DNA from 2 places in the Streptomyces sp. KR55 genome. Region 1 is predicted to be linked to the other one. Evidence: riboswitches for the same ligand, from Rfam matches in the RefSeq annotation. Region 1 holds a riboswitch; the other holds the start of a gene.
What was found. A riboswitch is a leader RNA that binds a small molecule or an ion and turns the genes downstream of it on or off. The one in region 1 is predicted to bind S-adenosylmethionine.
Positions count from the first base shown of each region.

Region 2: another riboswitch for S-adenosylmethionine. It lies ahead of ACTWQJ_RS09490 (aminotransferase class V-fold PLP-dependent enzyme); the one in region 1 lies ahead of thrC (threonine synthase).

Region 1 covers NZ_JBQQCE010000248.1:6,815-10,211, reverse strand. Annotated here, with positions in the region: gene ACTWQJ_RS30605 (MoaD/ThiS family protein) at 89-364, opposite strand; gene thrC (threonine synthase) at 409-1,692, opposite strand; SAM riboswitch class I at 1,711-1,858, opposite strand; gene ACTWQJ_RS30595 (glucosyl-3-phosphoglycerate synthase) at 2,013-2,957, shown strand; gene ACTWQJ_RS30590 (alpha,alpha-trehalose-phosphate synthase (UDP-forming)) at 3,041-3,397, shown strand, end outside.
Region 2 covers NZ_JBQQCE010000045.1:16,185-19,581, reverse strand. Annotated here, with positions in the region: gene qcrB (cytochrome bc1 complex cytochrome b subunit) at 1-327, shown strand, start outside; gene trpD (anthranilate phosphoribosyltransferase) at 464-1,528, shown strand; SAM riboswitch class IV at 1,615-1,731, shown strand; gene ACTWQJ_RS09490 (aminotransferase class V-fold PLP-dependent enzyme) at 1,913-3,274, shown strand; gene ACTWQJ_RS09485 (Lrp/AsnC family transcriptional regulator) at 3,295-3,397, opposite strand, start outside.

The DNA of each region.
Region 1 (3,397 bases):
CTGAATTGCCCCCTCCGCTTCTCTCACGGAGGGGGCAATTCGATGAACATTGCGTAACCGGCGTTACTCACGGTAACGCAGGAGCGGGTCAGCCGCCCGCGACCGCCGGGATGATGGAGACGCCCGCACCGTCCGGGGTCGCCGTCTGAAGGCCCTGCTCGAAGCGGACGTCGTCGTCGTTGACGTACACGTTGACGAAGCGGCGCAGCTTGCCCTGGTCGTCCAGGACGCGGGCCGAGATGCCCGTGTGGTTCTTCTCCAGATCGGCGATGACCTCGGCGAGGGTCGCCCCCTTGGCGGCGACCTCTGCCTGACCGCCGGTGTAGGTGCGCAGGATGGTGGGGATGCGGACGGTGACGCTCATGAAATGACCTCCGGTCGGGTGAACGGGCCCAGGGGCGCGGGACTTCAGACGAGGCCGGCTTCCCGGAACGACTCCAGGTTGGGACGAATGGTCGCGGTCAGCCCGGTGCCCGCCACCGCGTCCAGCGTCTTGAGACCGTCGCCGGTGTTGAGGACGACGGTGGTGAGGGCCGGGTCGAGGAGACCGTTCTCGATCAGCTTGCGCGTCACACCCACGGTCACTCCACCGGCGGTCTCCGCGAAGATGCCCTCGGTCCGCGCCAGCAGCTTGATGGCGTCCACGATCTGCGCGTCCGTGACGTCCTCCACCGCACCGCCGGTACGCCGGGCGATGTCCAGGACGTACGGCCCGTCCGCGGGGTTGCCGATGGCCAGCGACTTGGCGATGGTGTCGGGCTTCTGCGGCCGGACGACGTCGTGGCCCCCCTTGAAGGCCACCGACACCGGCGAGCAGCCCTCGGCCTGCGCGCCGAAGATCTTGTACGGCTTGTCCTCGACCAGCCCGAGCTTGATCAGCTCCTGCAGACCCTTGTCGATCTTCGTGAGCTGGGAGCCGGAGGCGATCGGCACGACGATCTGGTCGGGCAGCCGCCAGCCGAGCTGCTCGCAGATCTCGTACGCCAGGGTCTTGGAGCCCTCCGCGTAGTACGGCCGCAGGTTGACGTTGACGAAGCCCCAGCCCTCGCCGGCCGGGTCGCCGATCAGCTCGGAGCAGAAGCGGTTCACGTCGTCGTAGTTGCCCTCGATGCCGACGAGCTCGCCGCCGTAGACCGCGGCCATGACGATCTTGCCCTGTTCCAGGTCGTGCGGGATGAACACACAGGAGCGGAAGCCGGCCCGGGCCGCCGCGGCGCCCACCGCACCGGCCAGGTTGCCGGTCGAGGAGCAGGAGAGCGTGGTGAAGCCGAAGGCGCGGGCGGCCTCCAGCGCCTGGGCGACGACGCGGTCCTTGAAGGAGTGCGTCGGGTTGCCGGAGTCGTCCTTCACGTACAGCCCGCCGGTGACGCCGAGTTCGCGCGCGAGGTTGTCGGCCTTGACGAGCTTGGTCCAGCCCGGGTTCAGGTTCGGCTTGCCGGCCACGTCCGCGGGGACGGGCAGCAGGGGTGCGTAACGCCAGATGTTCGCCGGTCCCGCCTCGATGCGCTTGCGGAGCTCCTCGGCGTCGTATGCGGAGAAGTCGTACGCGATCTCGAGCGGGCCGAAACACTCCTCGCACGCGAAGACCGGACCGAGCGGTACGCGGTGGCCGCACTCGCGACAGGACAGCGCGGCGGCGGGACCGAGGTCGACGGTGGGAGTGCTGGTGCTTTCGACAGTCTGCACAGCCATGTGAGGCGAGGCCCTTTCTCCTCATCTTCCTCACGACGCATCTCGCCGTGAGACGGAATTGGCACCTTCCCTAGCCGGGAGCCTCACCACGTCTGCGTGACAAGAACCGGCTGGAGGGTTGCCGGGGCTTCATCGGGCCGTTTCCCTCTGCCCCTCTGGATGAGCTGTATGTGGTTGTAGACGCAAACAACCCCCGACATGCGATGGTCATCAGCGTTGTTCAAGACTGTAACCGAAGGCCAGGACAGTTGAGATAGTCGTCCGAACCGCGAGATGGATCACACCCCCCTCGCCTGGAGAACGCAGAGGAGCCGCAAGCTGTGCTGGAAGAAGTCGAGCGCTGGCTGAGCACCCGCTCCTGGTCCCTGACCGATCGCCCGCTCCACAGGATCCTGGCCGCCAAACGCACGACGGGCCAGTCGGTCAGTGTCGTGCTGCCCGCACTCAACGAGGAGGAGACCGTCGGCGACATCGTCGCCGTGATCCGTCACGACCTCATGCAGCAGCTCCCGCTCGTCGACGAGATCGTCGTCGTCGACTCGGGGTCCACCGACCGCACCTCCGAGGTGGCCGCCGCCGCGGGCGCCCGGGTCGTCCACCGCGACGACATCCTGCCGCGCATACCGGCCGTCCCCGGCAAGGGCGAGGTCCTGTGGCGCTCCCTCCTCGTCACGAGCGGGGACATCGTCTGCTTCATCGACGCCGACCTGAAGGAGTTCTCCTCGGACTTCGTGTCGGGCATCGTCGGCCCGCTGCTCACCGACCCGGAGGTCGACCTCGTCAAGGGGATGTACGACCGTCCGCTCGGCGGCACGGCGGGGCAGGGCGGCCGGGTGACCGAGCTGATGGCCCGTCCGCTGCTGAACATGCACTGGCCGCAGCTGGCCGGTTTCGTCCAGCCGCTGGGCGGCGAGTACGCGGCCCGCCGCTCGCTGCTCGAACAGCTCCCGTTCCCCGTCGGCTACGGCGTGGAGCTGGGCATGCTGGTCGACTCCCTCCACCTGGCCGGCCTCGAGGCGCTCGCGCAGGTCGACGTCGGGGTGCGCAAACACCGCCACCAGGACGGGCAGGCGCTCGGCCGGATGGCGGCGGCGATCTACCGCACGGCCCAGCTGCGGCTGGCCCGCGGCCATCTGATCCGCCCCTCCCTCACCCAGTTCGAACGGGTGGAGGACGGCTTCGAACCGCGTACGTTCTCCGTGGACACGGAGGAGCGGCCACCGATGGTGGAGATCGCCGAGTACGCCGCCCGGAAAGTGGCGTGACCGTTTTATGGGCGTTGTATACGGCCCCGCCGGGCGGCCGTCCGTACGTTTGAGCGGATCCGGCTCGGGCTAGGTTGAGGCGTATGGCTTCAACGTACGGTGCTGCGCAGGTACTGGTGGCCTCCAACCGTGGCCCGGTCTCGTACGAGGTGCGCGAGGACGGCTCGCTGGCCGCCAGACGCGGTGGCGGCGGGCTGGTCTCCGGGCTGTCGGCCATCGGGCCGGACGCCGGCGCGCTGTGGGTGTGCTCGGCCCTCGGCGACGGCGACCGCGAGGCGGTGCGGCGCGGAATCGCCGAGTCCGGTGTGCGGATGCTGGACATTCCGGCCGACGTGCACGCGGACGCGTACAACGGCATCGCCAACTCCGTGCTGTGGTTCGTCCACCACATGCTGTACCAGACGCCGATGGAGCCGGTCTTCGACGCGGAGTTCCGGCGG
Region 2 (3,397 bases), on a different contig from region 1:
ATCTGCCTCGGCCTGCAGCGCCGGGACAGGGACAAGGTGCTGCACGGCCGGGAGACCGGCACCATCAAGCGCCTGCCGCACGGTGAGTTCATCGAGGTGCACGAGCCGCTCAGCCAGGAGCAGCTGCACACGATCACGGCGCACGAGCAGTACCAGCCGGCCGAGATCGGCCCGACGGTCGACGAACACGGTGTCGAGCGCAAGGTGAAGGGCTCCGAGAAGCTGCGCGCCAAGCTCAGCAAGGCGTACTACGGCGAGGACGCCCAGATCCCCAAGCCCACCGTCGAGGAGTACAAGGAGATCACGAGCGGCCACGGCCACCACTGATCACTGCGTTCGCCACGCCACAGCGAAGGGCCCCGTCCGTTGTTCGGACGGGGCCCTTCGCCGTGCCCGCGGCTGGATAGGGTGGACCTGTTCGAGACTCGTGTCCCGGTGTACGGGACTGACCCAGGAGCGGCTTATGAGCGCTGTGACCCCCGCTGGAGGCGACACCGCGGCGGGCCGTTCCTGGCCCGCCCTGCTGAACGGCCTGCTTCAGGGCCGCGACCTCAGCGCGGACGACACCGCCTGGGCGATGGACCTGATCATGCGCGGCGAGGCGACGGACGCCCAGATCGCCGGGTTCGCGGTGGCGCTGCGCGCCAAGGGCGAGACCGTCGAGGAGATCGCGGGATTCGTCCGGGCGATGTACGACCACGCGAACGTGATCGAGGTGCCGGGCGACACCGTCGACATCGTCGGCACCGGCGGCGACGGCGCGAAGACCGTCAACATCTCCACGATGTCCGCGATCGTCATCGCCGGCACCGGTGCGAAGGTCGTCAAGCACGGCAACCGGGCTGCGTCCTCGGCGTCCGGGGCGTCCGACGTCCTGGAGAAGCTCGGCGTCAATCTGGAGCTGACGCCGCAGCGGGTCGCGGAGGTCGCCGAGGAGGCCGGGATCACCTTCTGCTTCGCGGTGAAGTTCCACCCGGCGCTGCGTCATGTGGCGGCGGCCCGCGGGCAGTTGGGCATCCGGACGACGTTCAACTTCCTCGGCCCGCTGACCAACCCGGCCAAGGTGAAGGCACAGGCGGTGGGCGTCGCCGACCTCAGGATGGCGCCCATCGTGGCCGGCGTCTTCGCCGAGCGCGGCAACTCCTCCCTGGTGTTCCGCGGCGACGACGGCCTCGACGAGCTGACGACCGCGTCCACCTCCCGGGTCTGGGTCGTCCGGGACGGCAAGGTGACCGAGGAGACCCTCGACCCGCGGGACGTCGGGATCGAGCTGGTGCCGCTGGAGGCGCTGCGCGGCGCCGACGCCTCGTACAACGCCGAGGTCGCCCGGCGGCTGCTCGAGGGGGAGCAGGGCCCGGTGCGGGATGCGGTGCTGCTGAACTCGGCGGCGGCGCTGGTGGCGCTGGCGCCGGGTGAAGGGCCGCTGACCGAGCAGATCCGCGCGGGGATGGCGAAGGCGGCGGAGGCGATCGACTCCGGGGCGGCGAAGCGGGTCCTGGAGCGGTGGGTGGCCGCCAGCAACGCCTGAGACCCAGCCGGTGTGATGCAGGGCGCAGTCCGGATCCTGGACTGCGCCCTTGCGCATCGAAGATCGTATGGCAGGATGCTGTACCAGGTCATGAGCGACAGCTGAAAGGCCCCGGCCGGCTGTCCGGCAACCCTCCGTCCGTGGCGGGGTGCCCCGGGTGAAGACCAGGTCGTAGGCAGCGAGGTCTACGACAAGCGCGGACCCCTCGCACACTTTTGAACGAGTGTGGGACCAGGGGTCCTGGTCGTCGAGGGAGCCTTCCGTGAGCAAGCGAATGCGATAGGGCCGCAGAGCCCCGCCTCCGCACACCCTTTTCACTCTTCCCCGCGCTTGAGCCGTGCCGCTCGCGCGGTCATCTTCGCCTGCGATTACGGGAGTACACCCATGTCCGTCTCCACCGCTGCCGCCGCCCAGTCCGTTTGCGCCCCGCTGCCCGTTCTCGGCCGGGATGTCACCGTCCCGCTCGTCACGGGTGGCGAAGTCACCTACGCCGCGCTCGATTACGCCGCCAGCGCGCCCGCGCTGCAGCGGGTCTGGGACGACGTGGCGGCGTACGCGCCGTACTACGGCAGTGTCCACCGCGGCGCCGGATACCTCTCCCAGCTGTCCACCGACCTCTTCGAGAACGCCCGCAGGACCGTCGCCGAGTTCCTCGACTGCCGGGCGGACGACCAGGTCGTGTTCACCCGGTCCACCACCGACTCGCTCAACCTGCTCGCCGCCGCGCTCCCCGCCGACTGCCAGGTCTTCGTCTTCGAGACCGAGCACCACGCCTCGCTGCTGCCCTGGCAGGACGCCCGCGTCAGCTACCTCGACGCCCCGCACACCCCGCAGCAGGCCGTGCAGACCCTGGAGCGCGCCCTGGCCGACCGCGACCCCCACGGCCCCGCCCTCGTGTGCGTCACCGGGGCCTCCAACGTCACCGGCGAGCTGTGGCCCGTACGGGAACTCGCCGCGGCCGCGCACGCGCACGGCGCCCGGATCGTCCTGGACGCCGCCCAACTCGCCCCGCACCACCCGGTGTCGGTGCAGGACCTCGACGTCGACTGGGTCGCCTTCTCCGGGCACAAGCTGTACGCCCCGTTCGGCTCCGGCGTGCTGGCCGGCCGTGCCGACTGGCTGCGCGCGGCCGAGCCGTACCTCGCGGGCGGCGGCGCCAGCCGCAAGGTCACCCGGCGGGCGGACGGGGGAGTGGACGTGGAGTGGCACGAGAGCGCCGCGCGGCACGAGGCCGGCTCGCCCAACGTCATCGGCGCCTACGCCGTCGCGTCCGCCTGCAAGGCGCTCACCGAGGCCGGTTTCGACACCCTCGTCGCCCGCGAGCGGCACCTGATCGACACCGTGCGTGCGGGGCTCGCCGAGGTCCCGGAGGTCAGGGTGCTGTCCCTGTTCGGCGACGACGCCCCGCGGGTCGGCGTGATCTCCTTCGTGGTCGACGGCTGGAACAGCTCCCACTTCGCCGCCGCCCTGTCCGCCGAGTACGGCATCGGCGTCCGCGACGGCCTCTTCTGCGCCCACCCCCTCGTCCGCACCCTGCTGGGCAGCGACCCGCAGAGCCAGGGCGAGTGCGGCGCCCCCGAGGTCGCGCCCGGCGAGAAGTCCCTCAACGCGATCCGCGTCAGCTTCGGCGCGGGGACGCCGGACGAGCATGTGGAGCGCTTCGTGAACGCCGTGAAGGAACTCGTCCGGCACGGCGCGAAGTGGCAGTACCGGACGGAGGAGGGCCGCTGCGTGCCCGTGGTCTAGGCCCGTGATCTAGGCGCAGCTCACGAGTCCAGGCCGATGGCGAACGCCGCCTCCAGGTCGTGCTGCGAGTACGTCCGGAACGCCACGTGCGTGTCCGTCGCCTCCACGCCGGGGATCTTGCTG